DNA from 3 places in the Streptomyces sp. NBC_01591 genome. Region 2 is predicted to be linked to each of the others. Evidence: riboswitches for the same ligand, from Rfam matches in the RefSeq annotation. Region 2 holds a riboswitch; each other region holds the start of a gene.

Evidence for each region. Region 2 has a riboswitch for S-adenosylmethionine ahead of OG978_RS11670 (aminotransferase class V-fold PLP-dependent enzyme). Riboswitches for the same ligand answer to the same signal wherever they lie in the genome.
Region 1: it holds a riboswitch for S-adenosylmethionine, as region 2 does, so the genes downstream of both, OG978_RS35275 (hypothetical protein) here and OG978_RS11670 (aminotransferase class V-fold PLP-dependent enzyme) in region 2, are expected to answer to the same signal.
Region 3: it holds a riboswitch for S-adenosylmethionine, as region 2 does, so the genes downstream of both, thrC (threonine synthase) here and OG978_RS11670 (aminotransferase class V-fold PLP-dependent enzyme) in region 2, are expected to answer to the same signal.

Annotation. Positions count from the first base shown of each region.
Region 1 covers NZ_CP109327.1:7,610,209-7,616,634, reverse strand. Annotated here, with positions in the region: gene OG978_RS35285 (hypothetical protein) at 1-561, shown strand, start outside; gene OG978_RS35280 (DUF4232 domain-containing protein) at 510-1,046, shown strand; gene OG978_RS35275 (hypothetical protein) at 1,097-1,504, opposite strand; SAM riboswitch class IV at 1,553-1,662, opposite strand; gene OG978_RS35270 (cytochrome P450 family protein) at 1,712-2,974, opposite strand; gene OG978_RS35265 (cytochrome P450) at 2,971-4,284, opposite strand; gene OG978_RS35260 (hypothetical protein) at 4,526-4,759, shown strand; gene OG978_RS35255 (SAM-dependent methyltransferase) at 4,829-5,662, opposite strand; gene OG978_RS35250 (SAM-dependent methyltransferase) at 5,784-6,426, opposite strand, start outside.
Region 2 covers NZ_CP109327.1:2,501,238-2,507,663, reverse strand. Annotated here, with positions in the region: gene qcrC (cytochrome bc1 complex diheme cytochrome c subunit) at 1-637, shown strand, start outside; gene qcrA (cytochrome bc1 complex Rieske iron-sulfur subunit) at 634-1,686, shown strand; gene qcrB (cytochrome bc1 complex cytochrome b subunit) at 1,683-3,332, shown strand; gene trpD (anthranilate phosphoribosyltransferase) at 3,456-4,520, shown strand; SAM riboswitch class IV at 4,606-4,723, shown strand; gene OG978_RS11670 (aminotransferase class V-fold PLP-dependent enzyme) at 4,898-6,310, shown strand; gene OG978_RS11665 (Lrp/AsnC family transcriptional regulator) at 6,393-6,426, opposite strand, start outside.
Region 3 covers NZ_CP109327.1:4,838,633-4,845,058, forward strand. Annotated here, with positions in the region: gene otsB (trehalose-phosphatase) at 1-99, shown strand, start outside; gene OG978_RS22580 (alpha,alpha-trehalose-phosphate synthase (UDP-forming)) at 277-1,680, opposite strand; gene OG978_RS22585 (glucosyl-3-phosphoglycerate synthase) at 1,735-2,691, opposite strand; SAM riboswitch class I at 2,845-2,971, shown strand; gene thrC (threonine synthase) at 2,989-4,326, shown strand; gene OG978_RS22595 (MoaD/ThiS family protein) at 4,357-4,635, shown strand; gene OG978_RS22600 (cold-shock protein) at 5,058-5,264, shown strand; gene groL (chaperonin GroEL) at 5,592-6,426, shown strand, end outside.

The DNA.
Region 1 (6,426 bases), 5.1 Mb from region 2:
GTGGCTGTCGGCGCGCTGATACCGGTGACGTTCATGGCCGGGGCGATATCGGTCGGCACGATGAACCGGGCGGCCGGCAGAGCCCGTTCGGTGCTCAGGGCCGTCGCGGCGGTCCTGAGCTTCGCACTGCTGATGCTGCTCGGCACGGCCTGCGTGGAGATGATGGGCCCGAGCCCCAAACACCATGACCGGACAGGCGGCTGGGCCTATGAGCACTACGCATGGATCTGGGCCGTGGCGCTCCTGGCGGCACTCGTCACGGGAGCGCTGCTGGTGACCGCTCTCGTCCTGCGGACCCGCGGTCGCGCGAAGCGGGACGGCTCGACAGCAACCGGGGAGCGCGTCCTGGTCCAGATGCGCGGCCCGTCCCAGCACCAGACATACCGAACCGATATGTCCGATCTGTCGCGGAGATCAGGTCATGCGGTTCACACTGTCCATGTCGGCCGCCCCGGCCGACGGGCCGTCCGGCCGCACCCGCAGGCTGTCGATCCAACGGGAGAAACACCATGCGTCTCCGCTCCGCTCTCACCGCCGCGCTCTCCGCCGCAGCCGCCCTGACACTGACCGGCACCGCGGCATCGGCACCGGCCGACGCCGCGTCCGCCGGCACCGCGAGCCGCCTCGGAACCTGCCAGGAGAAGGCCCTCGAAGTGCACGCCGCACCCGGCGGACAGCGGAACGTCGCCCATATCGACGTCATCAACAACGGCGCCAGGGCCTGCATGATGGACCGGATCCCCACGATCACCTTCAGGGGCCTCGACGGCTCCGCCGAGACCGTACCGCCCGCCGAGAGCGGTCCCTACGTACTGTCCCCGGGCGAGCGGGCCTACGCCGCCGTACGCACCGCGGACCCGGCGGCCGCCGAGGGCCACGTCGTCGGCAGCCTGTCCGTGGCGGCAGACCCCTCCCATCTGGGTGTCACCTTCGGCGCGGCCACCGTAGGCATGCCCGAGGGAGTCCATGTGTGGGTGCCGGTGACCACGCTGTGGCAGGAGTCGCGCGCCGCGGCGGACCGCGCACTGGCGGACACGCTGGGCTGACGGGCGGCTACGGAACGTAGGCCGCGCCCCGCAGGTCCGCCGGACAGGCCCTACAGGCCGTAGGTCGTCCCGTCGGCGGTCCGCCGCGGGTCGGGAGCCGTCGTCGCGCAGAGCGGACCGCCCTCGAAACCGGCGTTGACCAGGGCAGTCGCACGGCCGGCCGAGTCCACCAGCTTCAGGGCGTGCCACCGTGGCAGCCAGAACACACGTCCGCGGTGCTCCGTGAGCAGTTCCGTGAGGGCTGCCGGAGCATGCGTCCACACCTTCGGCAGGTCGTCGGCGTGGTCGAAGGCGGGACGCAGCTCGATCCAGCCGTCGGCGCCGACGTCACCGGAGGTGAGCAGGAGCTCCACGGCCTGGCCGGGCTCCTGGTGGCACTTCTTGGCATGGATCCAGTGCACGTGGTGACCGGGGCCGTGGCTGGGGCAGTCGTCGTTCTGGATGAGATGGGGGAGCATGGTTCTTCGCCTTCCCGAGGTCATGGACCCCAGGTGCTCTGCCCCGATGGTCCGCTGTTCCCCATACGCCGCGTACGGGGCCGGTCGTCACCCGGAGCACCCGCAGCGGAGCGGGGTGCCGTCCAGTCAGCCGGGGCTGTGCACTGGAACTCATGACCTGCGAGAACCGTATCCCACGGACGACGTTGCCCGACGGGTGGTCAGGTCTCAGCCGTGCAGCAGGACCGGGAAGGCCTCCATGTCGTTCTGCGTCATCACCGGCAGCTTGCGGACCTCCTCGTCCGCGATGGCCGCCCGCAGCCGGGGGAAGCGCGCGAACAGTGCGGGCAGGGCGATGGCGGCCTCGACGCGGGAGAGTGCCGCTCCGGGGCAGATGTGGGGGCCGTGACCGAAGGTCATGTGACGGATCGGGGTCGGCCGGGTGATGTCGAAGGCGTCGGCGTCCGTCCCGTGCTGCTCGATGTCACGGCCGATGGCGCGATAGGAGATCACCACTCCTTCGCCCTTCGCGATCACGTCGTCGCCCACGTGGATGTCCTCCGTGGCGAACCGCATCAGCAGATGGGTGGTGGGGGTGTCCCAGCGCAGGGTCTCCTCGATCACCGTATCCCACGGGATCTCACCGTCGAGGACCCTGTTCAGCTGGTCGGGGTGGGTGAGCAGGGCCCGTACGGCGTTCAGGATCAGCCCGATGGTGGTCTCGTGCCCGGCGGCCACCATCGCCTTGAGATTGCCCACCACCTCTTCCTCGGTGAGGGGTTCGCCGCCTTCCTCGGCAAGGATGAGCGCGCTGGTGAGGTCGTCGGTGGGATGCGCGGTCTTCTCGCGTACGAGAGCGGCGTAGAACACGTCCAACTCGGCGAGCAGCGCCAGGCGTTCCTCATGCGGCGTGAGCATGGAGAAGAACGCCTTGTACCGCTTCATCAGCATGGGGTGCTCGGCCTCGTCCACGCCCATCAGCATGCCGACGACCCGCATCGGCAGCGGCTGGGCGAACACGGACTTGAGGTCGACCACACCGTTCTCGCTCCTCTCGCCCTGTTCGGCGAGGGCATCGAGTAACTCCGCGGTGAACTTCTCGATCTCCGGGCGTATTTCCTCCAGCCGACGCGGCGTGAGCGCCTGGGAGGTCTTGGTACGCAGTCGTCGGTGCTCGGCACCGTCCACGGTGAACATGGAACGCCCGGCGTCGATCATGCCGATCAGTGGCCACTCGTACGTGACCTCGCCGCTCTGCCAGAGCCCCCAGACATCGATGTCCTTGACCAGGCGGGGATCGACGAGCAGTCGGCGGGCCAGGGCGTGCCGGGTGACGGTCAGAGCGGGGACGCCGAGCAGTTCGATCCTGGCGAGCGGACCGGCGTCACGCAGGCATGCCGTCTCTCCGTCCAGGTCCTGGACCAGCGGGTCGATGACGACGACCCCGCCACTCGAAGCGGCTTCCCGGGCGGCGGCGTGCGGGCAGTTCAAGACGGGGCTCCTGTCGGACGGACGGGGGCGAAGCGGACGGGCAATGCGGTCATCCCCCGCAGGAAGGCGGACTGCCGCCGGACCAACTCGGATACGGGAACGGACAGTTCCAGGTCGGGGAGCCGGTCGAGCAGCACCTCGATCCCGGTGCGGGCGATGATTTCGGCGATCTCCTGCGCGGGGAAGGGGCAGCGGTATTCGCCATGGCTGAACGCCAGGTGGGCGCTGTTGCCGCGCTGGCCGGACGGTCCTCCCGAGGCCGAGAGGTGCTGCCGGATGTGCGGATCGGCGTTGGCGGCGCCCAGGCCCAGCAGCAGCATGTCCCCGGCACGGATGCTCCGGCCTCCGAGCCGGGTGTCGCGGGCCGCCCAGCGACCGGCGAGGATCTGCGTCGGGCCTTCCTCCCAGAGCACCTCGTTCATGGCTTCGGCGACGCTGTGCCGGCCACCGGTGAGCGCGACGGCGAACTGGTCGTCGGTGAGCATCAGCCGGAGCGAGTTCCCGATCCAGTCGGCGGTGGTGAGGTGCCCCGCGGCCGTGATGGCCATCAGGTCGAGTACGTACTCCTCGTCGGTGAACTCCCCGGCGTACGCCAGCATGCGCGAGGTCACGTCGTTTCCGGGCGCGCCCCGCCGGGCCGCCAGCAGCCGCTGCATGTGTTCGCCGAACCGCAGATGGGCCTCCTGCGCGCCCGGTCCGCCGTCGGCCAGATCCCTGAGCACCTCGGCGATCCGCGGCCCGTCCGCATCGGGGAATCCGACCAGCCGGGCAAGGACGAGCACCGGCAGCGGAATGGCGAAATCGGCGATCAGGTCCGCCGTGCCGCGGTCACAGAACCCGTCGACTAGGCGATCGGCCAACTCCTCGCAGTCCCGGCGGAGTTCGGAGTGCTCGACCTCCTCCAGCGCCTGCCCGACCATCGCGGCGTGACGCCGGTGCTCGGCCCCGGCGGTGAAGTAGATGGACGGCATCGGGCGGCCGACCATCGGTAACAGCGGCCAGTCCTCGGGGATTTTCCCCCACTGGTTCCACAGCCCGACGTCCCTGGGGAACAACCCGCCGTCGCTGGTGACCTGGTGGAGTTCGCGGTAGCCGATGACCAGCCAGGCCGGAACCCCGCCGGGCAGCTCGACGGGCACGACAGGTCCGTGTTCGCTCCGCATGGCGCGGTAGACGGCATGGGGTTCGGTGTGGAACTCGGGTCCGCTGAGTGGCACGGCGGACACACCGGCACCTGCCGGACAGCGTCCGGCGGTGGTCGCCGGGGACACGGACGGGCGTTCGGGCACCGCGGATGCGGGCGTCGTCATCGTACGGAATCTCCTGTGACGAAGGCTTCGCTCGTTGCGGTGGTCGGTTGATCAACGCGGCTTCACTATAGGGAAATTCGGTGAGCCTTCAGGCACTATTCGCGACCGTTCTCGCCACTTTTCCGATCCGGATGGCCCGATTTCTGATCACGATTGATCAAAAGGGCGGGGATGCGCCACACCCGGCCGCGAAGCGCCACCGAACACTGCCCGTAGCGCTGCCTTCAAGATCGGTGCGAGCGTGGGCAGTTACGAGGGCAAGGTGTCCGCCCGTTCGTACGATCTCACCGTGCACGGCAAGAACGCACCGTCGCAGGTCGTCATGGACCACAGCCGCCTGCACCGGCTGAACTCGGCGGCGGAGTTCGCCGCGGCCGGTTCCGGCTGGTTCACCGACCCCGCGACCGGGATCACGGAGATCAAGACACCGCCCGTCTCCACCGGGCGCGGCTTCACGGTCGAGCTGCGGAAGTAGCCGACGACCCCGGCAGTGCAGGGGCCGGGGGCCGTCTCCGGACGGTCCTCGGCCCCTGCGCCCGCCCCGCTACGGCTTGCGGGCGACCGCACCGTAGATCGGCACCGGCTGCGTCTCCACCGGAAGCCCGCCGAGGCTGAGCTCCGGATGCCAGTCGACGACCTGGACGAGGCCCGGCTCCATCACTTCCAGCCCGTCGAAGAACCGGCTGACACCGCGATGCGATCTCGGTACGAGCGTCACACCGCCCGCCGCGTACGAGGCCACACCCTTTTCCACATTCTCTGGGTCGAAGTCACCGGTGAGCTGTGACAGCACAAGAAAACTCCCGGCAGGGAGCTGCTCCACCAGCCGCTCCACCAGGGCGTACGCCCCCTCGCGGTTCCCCTCCCCCTCGCCGCCGTCGCCGACGAAGTGCAGCAGAGCGATGAGGGAGAGCGCGACGGGCCGGTCGAAGTCGATCACGTCGGCGGCGAGTTCGAGGATCCTCTCCGGCTCCCGCACATCGGCGTCGAGGTACGCCGTCACTCCTTCGGCGGTCCCGCTCAACAGTGCTTCGGCGTGGGCCAGGACGATGGGGTCGTTGTCCACGTACACGACCCGTGCGTCGGGAGCCGCGCTCTGGACGATCTGGTGCAGGTTGGGCTCGGTGGGAATGCCGGAGCCGATATCGAGGAACTGCCGTATCCCCGCCTCCCCCGTGAGCCAGCGCATCGCACGGTGCATGAACCACCGGTTGTGGCGTGCGATGCGCTTCGTGTCCGGCGAGAGCCCGGCGATCTGTCTGCCGAGCTCCTCGTCGACGGGATAGTTGTCCTTCCCGCCGAGGAACCAGTCGTACACCCGCGCGGGATGCGGCCTGGTGGTGTCGATGCGGTCCGCACCGGATCCGTACCCTGTCATACGGCACTCCCCCCTGGTACTGATCGGCTTCCTGCCTCAGCATCTTGCAGCATCGCCCGGCCGGCCGCGCGGGCATCCATGATCCCGGCGGCCCGCAACAGGCATCAGGCTCGGGAGCGCTTCACTCCTTGACGCCGATCCCCCCGAAGGCGTCCACATCCGCGGGAACGGTCGCGCTGTCGGCGTCGGGCATCCACTCACTGAGCCGGACGAAGCCGGGGTCGAGGATCCGCAGCCCGTCGAAGAGCGTGACGATCTCGTCCGGCTCGCGCACGTAGTACGGCACCGCGCCGCTCTCGATGTACGCCTTCTCCGCGGCGATCATGCCCTCGCTGGTACGCGTTCCGTCGTATATCACGAGGTAGCTGCCGACCGGCAGCCCCGCCATCAGTCGGCCGACCACCTCGCGGGCCTTGGCGAAGTCGCCCGCGTGACCGAGTATGCCGAGCAGCATCAGGGCCACGGGCCGGTCGAAGTCGAGTGTCTTCGCCGCCTCGGCCAGGATGGCGTCCGGATCGTAGAGGTCGGCGTCGATGTAATCGGTGACACCCTCGGGCGAACTGGTCAGCAGCGCACGGGCATGCGTCAGCACGAGCGGGTCGTTGTCCACATACACGATGCGCGACTCGGGCGCGATGTCCTGGGCCACCTGGTGGGTGTTGTCCGCGGTGGGCAGACCTGTCCCGATGTCCAGGAACTGCCGTACCCCCCGCTCCTCCACGAGGTGGCTCACCGAACGCCGCAGGAACTGCCGCCCCGCCACC
Region 2 (6,426 bases):
CGGTTGCGCCAGCTGCCACGGAACCGGCGGTCAGGGCACCACCGACGGGCCGAGCCTGGTCGGCGTGGGCTCCGCCGCCGTTGACTTCCAGGTCGGTACGGGCCGTATGCCGGCGCAGCAGCCGGGCGCCCAGGTACCGAAGAAGAAGGTCATCTACAACCAGGCGCAGATCGACCAGCTCGCGGCGTACGTCGCGTCGCTCGGCGCCGGTCCGGTCATTCCGACCAAGAAGCAGGTCGACCCCGCGGGTGCGGACATCGCCAGGGGTGGCGACCTGTTCCGTAACAACTGCGCGCAGTGCCACAACTTCACCGGTGAGGGCGGCGCGCTGTCGAACGGCAAGTACGCGCCCAGCCTTGAAGGCGTGGACCCGAAGCACGTCTACGAGGCCATGCAGACCGGCCCGCAGAGCATGCCGTCCTTCCCGGACACGACGATGCCCGAGCAGCAGAAGCGGGACATCATCGCGTACGTCCAGACCGTGAACAGCGCCCAGGCGGAGAACCCGGGTGGTCTGAAGCTGGGTGGCCTGGGGCCGGTCAGCGAGGGTCTGTTCGCCTGGATCTTCGGGCTCGGCGCACTGATCGCAGTTGCCATTTGGGTCGCGGCCCACACCGCTAAGGCCAAGAAGTCATGAGTAGCCAAGAGATTCCAGACGAGAACCTGCCCGCTGAGCAGGAACCCGCGCACGGCGCGGTAAAGGTCGCGGACGACCCGTTCGCCGACCCGGGGCTGCCGGCCCACAAGCCGCGCATCCAGGACATCGACGAACGGGCCGCGAAGCGCTCCGAGCGCGCCGTCGCGTTCATGTTCACGCTGTCCATGCTGGCGACGATCGGCTTCATCGCCTCGTACGTCATCTTCCCGGTCGACAAGATCGTGTACATCTGGCCCTTCGGCCACGTGAGCGCGCTCAACTTCTCCCTGGGTCTGACCCTGGGCGTGGCCCTCTTCACGATCGGCGCCGGCGCCGTCCACTGGGCGCGCACGCTGATGTCCGACGTGGAGGTCGCCGACGACCGGCACGCCATCGAGGCCGAGCCCGAGGTCAAGGCGAAGGTCATGGCGGACTTCGCGGCGGGTGCCGAGGAGTCCGCGTTCGGACGGCGCAAGCTGATCCGCAACACCATGTTCGGCGCGCTGGCCCTGGTGCCGCTCTCCGGCGTGGTGCTGCTGCGCGACCTCGGTCCGCTGCCGGAGAAGAAGCTCCGTACCACCCTGTGGGCCAGGGGCAAGCAGCTCATCAACATGAACACCATGGAGCCGCTGCGTCCCGAGGACGTCGCCGTCGGTTCGCTGACCTTCGCCATGCCCGAGGGCCTGGAGGAGGACGCTCACGACTTCCAGAACCAGATCGCCAAGGCCGCACTGATGATCATCCGCATCGAGCCGGACGACATCAAGGACAAGCGCGAGCGCGAGTGGGCCCACGAGGGAATCGTGGCCTTCTCCAAGATCTGCACCCACGTCGGCTGCCCGATCAGCCTGTACGAGCAGCAGACGCACCACGTGCTCTGCCCGTGCCACCAGTCCACCTTCGACCTCTCCGACGGCGCCCGCGTCATCTTCGGTCCGGCCGGTCACGCCCTTCCGCAGCTGCGGATCGGTGTGAACGCCGAGGGCAACCTCGAAGCGCTCGGTGACTTCGAAGAGCCCGTCGGTCCTGCATTCTGGGAGCGCGGATGAGTACTGCGACCACGAACACATCTGGTGCTGCCGCACCGGGCAATCGCAAGGCGCCCGCCGGTGAGCGGGTGGCCGACTGGGCGGACGGCCGGCTCGGGATCTACTCCCTGGCCAAGGCCAACATGCGCAAGATCTTCCCGGACCACTGGTCCTTCATGCTCGGGGAGATCGCGCTCTACAGCTTCATCATCATCATCCTCACGGGTGTGTATCTGACGCTGTTCTTCGAACCGAGCATGGGCGAGGTCGTGTACCACGGCTCGTACGAGCCGATGCAGGGCATCCGGATGTCGCAGGCCTACGCCTCGACGCTGGACATCAGCTTCGACGTCCGCGGTGGTCTGCTGGTTCGCCAGATCCACCACTGGGCCGCGCTGATCTTCCTGGCCGGCATGTTCGTGCACATGATGCGCGTCTTCTTCACGGGGGCGTTCCGCAAGCCGCGTGAGATCAACTGGCTGTTCGGCTTCCTGCTGTTCGTGCTGGGTATGTTCACCGGCTTCACCGGCTACTCGCTCCCGGACGACCTGCTGTCCGGTACGGGTGTCCGCTTCACCCAGGGCGCGATCCTGTCGACGCCGATCGTCGGCACGTACCTCTCGATGTTCCTGTTCGGCGGAGAGTTCCCCGGTCACGACTTCGTCGCCCGGTTCTACTCGATCCACATCCTGCTGCTGCCGGGCATCATGCTCGGTCTGCTGGTGGCGCACCTGATCCTGGTCTTCTACCACAAGCACACGCAGTTCGCGGGTCCCGGCCGCACCAACAAGAACGTCGTCGGCATGCCGCTGCTGCCGGTGTACATGGCGAAGGCCGGTGGCTTCTTCTTCCTGGTCTTCGGCATCATCGCCATCATCGCGGCGATCGCCACGATCAACCCGATCTGGAACATCGGCCCGTACCGCCCGGACCAGGTGTCCACCGGCGCCCAGCCCGACTGGTACATGGGCTTCGCCGAGGGTCTGATCCGAGTGATGCCCGGCTGGGAGATCAACCTCTGGGGTCACACGCTCGTCCTGGGTGTGTTCATCCCGCTGATGGCCTTCGGACTGGTGCTCGGGATCATCGCCGTCTACCCGTTCGTCGAGTCCTGGATCACCGGGGACAAGCGCGAGCACCACATCCTGGACCGCCCGCGCAACGCCCCGACCCGGACGGCCTTCGGCGTCGCCTGGATCACCGAGTACGTCGTCGTCTTCATCGGCGGTGCCAACGACCTGTGGGCCACGCACTTCCACCTGTCGCTGAACGCCATCTCCTGGTTCGTCCGGATCTTCATCTTCGTCGGCCCGGTCATCGCGTTCGTCGCCACCCGGCGGATCTGCCTCGGCCTCCAGCGCCGCGACAAGGAGAAGGTGCTGCACGGGCGCGAGTCCGGCATCATCAAGCGCCTGCCGCACGGTGAGTTCGTCGAGATCCACGAGCCGCTCGGCCCCGAGCAGCTGCACACGCTCACCGCGCACGAGCAGTACAAGCCGGTCGAGATCGGCCCGACGGTCGACGAGAACGGTGTCGAGCGCAAGGTGTCTCTCCTGCAGAAGCTGCGGGCCCGGCTCAGCAAGGGCTACTTCGGCGAGAACAACCAGATCGCCAAGCCCACCGTCGAGGAGTACAAGGAGATCACCAGCGGCCACGGTCACCACTGATCGCCTGAACTGATCGCCACAGCAGGAGCCCCGTCCATTCGATGGACGGGGCTCTTTGCTGCCCCTGGCGCTCGATAGGGTGGAGGTGATCCCTTTTACCGGCTGTGGACCCAGGAGCGGACCATGAACGTTGTGACCCCGATCGGCGGCGACAGCGTGGCGGACCGTTCCTGGCCCGGTGTGCTGAACCCCCTGATGCGCGGCGAGAACCTCACCGCCGACGACACCGCGTGGGCGATGGACCGCATCATGAGCGGTGACGCGTCCGATGTGCAGATCGCCGGATTCGCGGTGGCCCTGCGTGCCAAGGGCGAGACGATCGACGAGGTGTCCGGCCTGGTACGGGCGATGTACGAGCACGCCAACACCATCCACGTGCCCGGTCGTACGGTCGACATCGTCGGCACCGGCGGCGACCTCGCCAAGACGGTCAACATCTCCACCATGTCGGCGGTCGTCATCGCCGGCACCGGCGCCAAGGTCGTCAAGCACGGCAACCGCGCCTCCTCGTCGGCGAGCGGTTCCTCCGACGTGCTGGAGAAGCTCGGCGTCAACCTGGACCTCAGCGCGCAGCGGGTCGTCGAGGTCGCCGAGGAGGCGGGCATCACCTTCTGCTTCGCGGTGAAGTTCCACCCCGCACTGCGTTACGTCGCCAGGGCCCGCAAGGAGCTCGGCACGCCGACGACGTTCAACATTCTGGGGCCGCTCACCAACCCGGCCAGGGTGCGTTCCCAGGCCGTCGGTGTCGCCGACCTGAAGATGGCGCCGATCGTCGCCGGTGTCCTTGCCGAGCGCGGCAATTCGGCGCTGGTCTTCCGCGGCGACGACGGCCTGGACGAGCTGACGACGACCGCGACCTCGCGGGTCTGGGTGGTCCGGGACGGAACGGTGCGCGAGGAGGCGTTCGACCCGCGCGACGTCGGCCTGGAGCTGGTGCCCGTGCAGGCCCTGCGCGGTGCGGACGCCTCGTACAACGCCGACGTGGCCCGGCGCGTGCTGGCCGGTGAGCGGGGGCCCGCCCGGGAAGCCGTGCTGCTCAACTCGGCGGCGGCCCTGGCGGCTCTCGACCCGACGGACGACACGCTGAACGAGCAGCTCGCGGCCGGGATCGCGAAGGCCGCCGAGTCCATCGACTCGGGGGCGGCGGCACGCGCGCTGGAGCGCTGGGTGGCGGTCAGCAACGCCTGAACGGGCGGAAATGTGGCGCAGGGGCGCAGTCCGGATCCTGGACTGCGCCTTGCGCGTTTTCGTACGTATGGCAAGATGCTGGGCAGGTCATGAGTGACAGCGACTACGGCCCCGGCCCGCTGTCCGGCAACCCTCCGTCCGTGGCGGGGTGCCCCGGGTGAAGACCAGGCCGTAGGCAGCGAGGTCTGCGGCAAGCGCGGGCCCCTCGGCATCTGTGAATGCCAACCCCCGGGGTCCTGGTCCCTAGGGAGTCTCTTGTGAGCACGCGAATGCGATAGGGCCTTCGGCCCTCTTCCGCACACCCTCTTTCTCTTTCCGCTGCGCTGCCGCGTATCCGCCGGCGCATGCGTTTCGCCTGCCTCTTACGGGAGTTCGCCATGTCTGTCTTCACCGCTGCCGCCGACCAGTCGCTTTGTGCCCCTCTGTCGGTTCTGGGCAGGGATGTGACGGTTCCGCTGGTCACGGGTGGTGAGGTCACCTACGCCGCTCTCGACTACGCCGCCAGCGCCCCCGCGCTGCAGCGTGTCTGGGACGACGTCGCCGCGTACGCCCCGTACTACGGCAGCGTCCACCGCGGGGCCGGCTACCTCTCGCAGCTCTCCACGGACCTCTTCGAGAACAGCCGCGCGACCGTCGCGGAGTTCCTCGGCTGCCGCGCCGACGACCAGGTGATCTTCACCCGCTCGACCACCGACTCGCTGAACCTGCTGGCCGCGGTCGTCCCGGCCGACTGCCAGGTTTTCGTCTACGAGACCGAGCACCACGCCTCGCTGCTGCCGTGGCGCGACGCCCGGGTGACCTACCTGAACGCCCCGCGCACCCCCGCCCAGGCCGTCGAGACGCTGGAGCGGGCGCTCGCCGACCGCGAGCCCTACGGCCCCGCGCTGGTCTGCGTCACCGGCGCCTCCAACGTCACCGGCGAACTGTGGCCGGTGAAGGAGCTGGCCGCCGCCGCGCACGCGCACGGTGCCCGGATCGTGCTGGACGCCGCGCAGCTCGCCCCGCACCACCCCGTCGACATCGCCGAGCTGGACGTCGACTGGGTCGCCTTCTCCGGACACAAGCTGTACGCGCCCTTCGGCTCGGGCGTCCTCGCCGGCCGGGCCGACTGGCTGCAGCGGGCCGAGCCCTACCTCGCGGGCGGCGGCGCCTCGCGCAAGGTCGCCCGCCGCACCGACGGCGGCGTGGACGTCGAGTGGCACTCCACCGCTGCCCGCCACGAGGCCGGCTCCCCCAACGTCATCGGCGTGTACTCCATCGCCTCCGCCTGCAAGGCGCTCACCGAGGCGGGCTTCGACAACCTGGTCGCCCGGGAGCAGCACCTCGTGGGCGCGGTCCGGGCGGGCCTCGCCGAGGTTCCCGAGGTCAAGGTGCTCTCGCTGTTCGGCGACGACGCCCCGCGGGTCGGCGTCATCTCCTTCGTGGTGGAGGGCTGGAACAGCTCGCACTTCGCCGCCGCGCTCTCCGCCGAGTACGGCATCGGGGTCCGCGACGGACTCTTCTGCGCCCACCCGCTGGTCCGCACCCTGCTGGGCAGCGACCCGCAGGAGGTCGGCGAGTGCGGCGCGCCCGAGGCCGAGCCGGGCGAGTTCCCCCAGTCTCGAACAGGCTCGACCGGGGGGACCCCCCTGCTCAACGCGATCCGGGTGAGCTTCGGCGCCGGTACGCCGGACGAGCACATCGAGCGTTTCGTCCGTGCGGTCAAGGAGCTCGTGAGCAAGGGCGCCCAGTGGAAGTACCGCACCGAGGACGGCCGCTGCGTCCCGGACCGGGGTGCGGCGCAGCTCTGACGGCACACAGCACTTCGGCGGGGGACGGGCAGCCTGTGGGCCCGTCCCCCGCCGAAGTGCTGCGCGGTGGTGAAGTGCGTACTCAAGCGTCGAGGCCGATGGCGAAGGCGGCCTCC
Region 3 (6,426 bases), 2.3 Mb from region 2:
AGCGCGGAGGTGCCCGAACTGGCCGAGCGGGCCGACCTGCTGCTGACCGGACCGGGCGACGTCGTCGCCTTCCTGGCGGCACTGGCCCGGCGAATCTGACAGCCCCGGACGCTCAGAGCGTCCGGCAGTAGGCCTCGCGGCGTCGCGGGGGCTGGGGCACGCACCTCGCGGCGTTGTCGTCAATCACCAACGCTCCGCGTTGCCTCAATCCTCTGCCTTGCGATGCACGCACCCCAGCCCCGCTCCTTCACCCGCGCTGCCTACTGCCGGACGCTCTCACTCCCGCCGCAGCGCGTCCAGTTGGTCCAGGAACCACTGCTGCGGCGGCAGCGCTACCGCCGCCGCGGCCAGGCGTTCCGTGCGTGCGGCTCGTTCGTCCTCCGCCATCGTCAGCGCCTCGTGCAGCGCCACCGCCGTCGCCGAGACGTCGTACGGGTTCACCACGACCGCGTCGCTGCCCAGCTCCTCGTACGCCCCCGCCTCCCGCGACAGCACCAGCGCGCAGCCGTGGTCGGAGACGACCGGGATCTCCTTGGCGACCAGGTTCATGCCGTCCCGGATCGGGTTGACGAGCGCCACGTCGGCCAGCCGGTACGCGGCGAGCGAGCGGGCGAAGTCGTCCTTGACGTGCAGCACGACCGGCGTCCAGCCCTCCGTGCCGTACACGGCGTTGATCTCGTCGGCGACCCGCTGCACCTCGGCCGTGTAGTCGCGGTACACCGCGAGGTCCTGCCGGGAGGGGTACGCGAAGGCGACATGGACGACGCGCTCGCGCCATTCGGGCCGCTCGGCCAGGAGCTCGCGGTAGGCGAGCAGGCCGCGCACGATGTTCTTGGACAGTTCCGTTCTGTCCACCCGTACGATCGTCCTCCGGCCGGGGCCGGCCTGCTCGCGCAGCGCCGCCATCCGCTCGTCCACGTCCGCCTCGTGCGCCCGGCGGCGCAGGAAGTCCGCGTCCGCGCCGAGCCCGTGCACCCCGATCCTGGTCCGCCCGGTGCCGCCCAGAATCTGGGTGCAGCAGCCGATGAACGCGTCCGCCCAGCGCCGGGTCAGGAACGCCGCCCGGTCCGCGCCCAGGATGCCGTGCAGCAACTGCTCGGCGATGTCGTCGGGGAGCAGCCGGAAGTAGTCGACGGGCGCCCACGGGGTGTGCGAGAAATGGCCGATCCGCAGGTCGGGGCGGAGCTCGCGGAGCATGCCGGGCACCAGCGCCAGGTGGTAGTCCTGCACCAGCACCGCGGCGCCCTGCCCCGCCTCCTCGGCGAGCGCCTCGGCGAAGGCCCGGTTGTAGGTCTCGAACGAGGCCCACTGCCGCCGGAACTCCGCGTCGAAGACCGGCTCCAGCGGTGTCTGGTACAGCATGTGGTGGACGAACCAGAGCACCGAATTCGCGATGCCGTTGTACGCGTCGGTGTGGACGTCCGCGTCGATGTCGAGCATCCGTACACCCGGCTCACCGACCCCGCGCCGGACCGCCTCCCGGTCCCCGTCGCCGAGCGCGGCGCACACCCACAGCTTGTCGTCGACGGCGCTCAGCCCGGAGACGAGACCGCCGCCGCCCCGTCTCGCGTCGAGCGATCCGTCCGTGCCCAGGGTGTACGAGACCGGGCCGCGGTTGGACGCGACGAGGACCTGGGCGTCGGACCGGGCAGCGGGCTGGGCATCGTGCGCGGAGACCATGTTGCGGAATCTAGCCCGATCACGAACCGCCCAAACGTGCGAAGTCAGGCCACGTCAGGCCGCGCGCCGCGAAACGTACTCCTCGATCTCGCACATCGGGGGCCGCTCCTCGGTGTCCACGGCATGGGTGCGCGGTACGAAACCGTTCGGGCCGCGCTCGAACTGGGTGAGCGCCGGGCGCACCAAGTGGCCGCGGGACAGCCGCAGTTGTGCGGTCCGGTAGATCGCTGCCGCCATCCGGCCGAGCGCCTGCCCGTCCTGGTGCCGGTGCTTGCGCACCCCCACGTCGACCTGGGCCAGCGCGTCCAGCCCCACCGTGTGCAGCGCGTCGACCAGGAGGCCCAGCTCCACGCCGTAGCCGACGGGGAAGGGCAGCCGTTCGAGCAGGGAGCGGCGTACGGCGTACTCACCGCCCAGCGGCTGGACGAAACCGGCCAGTTGCGGCCAGTGCAGATTGAGCAGCGGACGCGCCACCAGCTCGGTCACACGACCGCCCTGGCCTGCTGTGTCACCGAAGGGGCGGTCGTACATCGCCTTCACGAACTGCACGTCAGGGTCGGTCAGCAGCGGGCCGACGATGCCGGAGACGAAGTCCGCCGAGAAGTCCTTCAGGTCGGCGTCGACGAAGCACACGATGTCGCCGCCGGTCACCAGGAGCGAGCGCCACAGCACCTCGCCCTTGCCGGGCACGGCCGGAATCCGGGGGAGTATCGCGTCGCGGTGCACCACCCGGGCGCCGGCCTCCCGGGCCACTTTCGCGGTGGCGTCCGTGGAACCGGAATCGATCACCACGAGCTCGTCGACCAGCTGGATCTTCTCCATCAGCTCGCGCCGGATCGTCGCGACGATCTCGCCGACCGTCGCCTCCTCGTTCAGTGCGGGCAGTACGACACTGACGCTGCCGCGGCCCGCTTCCCCGGCTCTTGCCCTGGCGGCCAGCAGGCGGTCCATCGGGCGGTCGGCGGCCGACCAGGAGCGCCTGGCCAGCCAGCATTCGACCTCTTCCAGCACGGTCGATACTCCCTGTATGTGATCCATCTCGCGGTTCGGACGACTATCTCAACAGTCCGATGCTTCGGTTACAGTCTTGAACAACGCGGACGACCATCGCATGCCGGGGTCCGTCCGCCGATAAATGCCCGGATCGAAGATCCGGTGCCACAGCGCTCATCCAGAGGGACTGAGGGAACGGCCCGTTGAAGTCCCGGCAACCCTCCCGCCGACCGCGAGGTCAGGTGGGGAAGGTGCCAATTCCGTCTCGTGGCGAAACGCGCCGCGAGGAAGATGAGGAGAAAGGGCCTCGCCACCATGGCTGCGCAGACCGTTGCAGTAAGCACCAATTCTTCCGCCGAAGCCACCGAAGCCGCGGAATCCACCGGCGCCCACGCCGTCGACCTCGGTCCCGCCGCGGGGCTTTCCTGCCGCGAGTGCGGCGAGCGTTTCGAGCTCGGCCCCATTTTCGCCTGCGCGTCCTGTTTCGGGCCGCTCGAAGTGGCGTACGACCTGCCGAGCGGCTCCCCCGAAGAGCTGAGGAAGCGCATCGAGGCCGGACCGGCCAACATCTGGCGCTACGCGCCGCTGCTGCCGGTCCCCGCCGATGTCGCCGAGAAGCCGAACCTGAACCCCGGCTGGACCAAGCTCGTCCAGGCCGACAACCTCGCCCGTGAGATCGGTGTCGAGCAGGGCAAACTGTTCGTCAAGGACGACTCCGGCAACCCCACGCACTCCTTCAAGGACCGCGTCGTCGCCCAGGCCATCGAGGCCGCCCGCGCCTTCGGCTTCACCACCCTCTCCTGCTCCTCCACCGGCAACCTCGCCGGCGCCGTCGGCGCCGCGGCGGCCCGCGCCGGCTTCCGCTCCTGCGTGTTCATCCCGCACGACCTGGAGCAGGGCAAGGTCGTCATGGCGGCGGTGTACGGCGGTGAGCTGGTCGGCATCGAGGGCAACTACGACGACGTCAACCGCTTCTGCTCCGAGCTCATCGGCGACCCGCTCGGCGAGGGCTGGGGCTTCGTCAACGTCAACCTGCGCCCGTACTACGGCGAGGGCTCCAAGACCCTGGCGTACGAGATCTGCGAGCAGCTCGGCTGGCAGCTCCCGGACCAGCTGGTCATCCCGATCGCGTCCGGCTCGCAGTTCACGAAGATCGACAAGGGCCTCCAGGAGCTGATCAAGCTCGGCCTCGTCGAGGACAAGCCGTACAAGCTCTTCGGCGCCCAGGCCGAGGGCTGCTCGCCGGTCTCGGTCGCGTACAAGGGCGGCCACGACGTCGTCCGGCCGCAGAAGCCGAACACGATCGCCAAGTCCCTCGCCATCGGCAACCCGGCCGACGGCCCGTACGTCCTGGACATCGCCCGCCGAACCGGCGGCGCGGTGGAGGATGTGAACGACGAGCAGGTCGTCGACGCGATCAAGCTGCTGGCGCGCACCGAGGGCATCTTCGCGGAGACGGCGGGCGGTGTGACGGTCGGCGTGACGAAGAAGCTCATCGAGGCCGGTCTGATCGACCCGTCGCTGACCACCGTCGTACTCAACACGGGTGACGGCCTCAAGACCCTCGACGCGGTGGCCGATACCTCACAGGCGACCGCGACCATCCGCCCCAGCCTGGACGCGTTCCGCGCCGCCGGCCTCGCCACCAGCTGACCACCCGAGACTCCAGGAAGGGCACCCACCATGAGCGTCAAGGTCCGCATCCCCACCATCCTCCGCACCTACACGGGCGGCCAGACCGAGGTCCCGGCCGAGGGCTCGACCCTCTCCCAGGTCATCGAGTCCCTGGAGCAGAACCACCCGGGCATCGCCGCCCGCGTCCTGGACGACCAGGGCAAGCTGCGCCGCTTCGTGAACGTGTACGTCAACGACGACGACGTGCGCTTCGAGGGTGGCCTGGAGACGGCGACGCCGGACGGCGCCGGCATCTCGATCATCCCGGCGGTGGCGGGCGGCTGCTGACGCCCCGTCCGACCGCACCGCGTTATCGAATTGCCCCCTCCGCTTATTGAAGCGGAGGGGGCAATTCTGCATGGTTGAGCGCGGTACAGTGTGGGAAGTCCCCCCAGCTGCCCGTGCCGCCCGCATATGAGAATGCGCCCGGCCACGACAAGATGCAGCCAAAGTGCGCGATCCGCTTGAGGCATAAGTCGCCTTTGCCTGGCCCGACTTGCCCAGGAATCTCATGAATTCCGCATATCCGGGCGTTCGGTGCTGCCTAGAATTCTCGTCCGATTGACCTGTTGCAGAGGGCAGTTGGGCAGATACATTCAGCCGCGGTCGACGCGTTCCGGCGCACACACCCTCTCCTGTCGGAGGGTGAGTTCTGACCCGGGTCCGCGAAGTGCGGTCCTGCGCAAGGGCCAGTAATAGGGGAGTTAGGCATGGCTCAGGGCACCGTCAAGTGGTTCAACGCGGAGAAGGGGTACGGCTTCATCGCGGTCGACGGTGGTGCGGATGTTTTCGTCCACTACAGCGCGATCCAGATGGACGGGTACCGCACCCTCGAAGAGGGTCAGCGAGTTGAATTCGAGATCTCGCAGGGCCAGAAGGGGCCGCAGGCAGACATGGTCAAGCTCGCCGTCGGCTGAGTTCGGCGCGGTCGGCCAACGACACCACTCACGCACTGAGGGCCCGTACCCCGGGGGTACGGGCCCTCAGTGCGTCCCGGTGCGCCCTGAGCGCCCCGAGCCGCCCCCCGGCGCAGTGTCCACATCCCGAGGGGGACGCTTGCACTCTCGGGGGTCGAGTGCTAATCATTGGCGTTAGCACTCTCCAGGTGAGAGTGACAGAACTTGGATCGGGCCGGTGAGGCCCGCAGGGCCGATGGGGCAAGGAACCACCGGTCACGCAGGCCGTCCGTCGCGGGCGCCACTCGGTCCGGAGAAATCCACCCCTGTCCGGGAGGACCACTTCACATGGCCAAGATCATCGCGTTCGACGAGGAGGCCCGGCGCGGTCTCGAGCGCGGCATGAACCAGCTCGCCGACGCCGTCAAGGTCACCCTTGGCCCCAAGGGTCGCAACGTCGTCCTTGAGAAGAAGTGGGGCGCCCCCACGATCACCAACGATGGTGTTTCCATCGCCAAGGAGATCGAGCTGGAGGACCCGTACGAGAAGATCGGTGCGGAGCTGGTCAAGGAGGTCGCCAAGAAGACGGACGACGTCGCCGGCGACGGTACGACCACCGCCACCGTTCTCGCCCAGGCTCTCGTCCGCGAGGGCCTGCGCAACGTCGCCGCGGGTGCCAACCCGATGGCCCTCAAGCGGGGTATCGAGAAGGCCGTCGAGGCCGTCTCCGCCGCCCTCCTGGAGCAGGCCAAGGACGTGGAGACCAAGGAGCAGATCGCTTCGACGGCCTCCATCTCCGCCGCCGACACCCAGATCGGCGAGCTCATCGCCGAGGCCATGGACAAGGTCGGCAAGGAAGGCGTCATCACCGTCGAGGAGTCCCAGACCTTCGGTCTGGAGCTCGAGCTCACCGAGGGTATGCGCTTCGACAAGGGCTACATCTCGGCGTACTTCGCCACCGACATGGAGCGCATGGAGTCGTCCCTCGACGACCCGTACATCCTGATCGTCAACTCCAAGGTCAGCAACGTGAAGGACCTCCTTCCGCTGCTGGAGAAGGTCATGCAGTCCGGCAAGGCGCTGCTGATCATCGCCGAGGACGTCGAGGGCGAGGCCCTGTCGACCCTGGTCGTCAACAAGATCCGTGGCACCTTCAAGTCCGTCGCCGTCAAGGCCCCGGGCT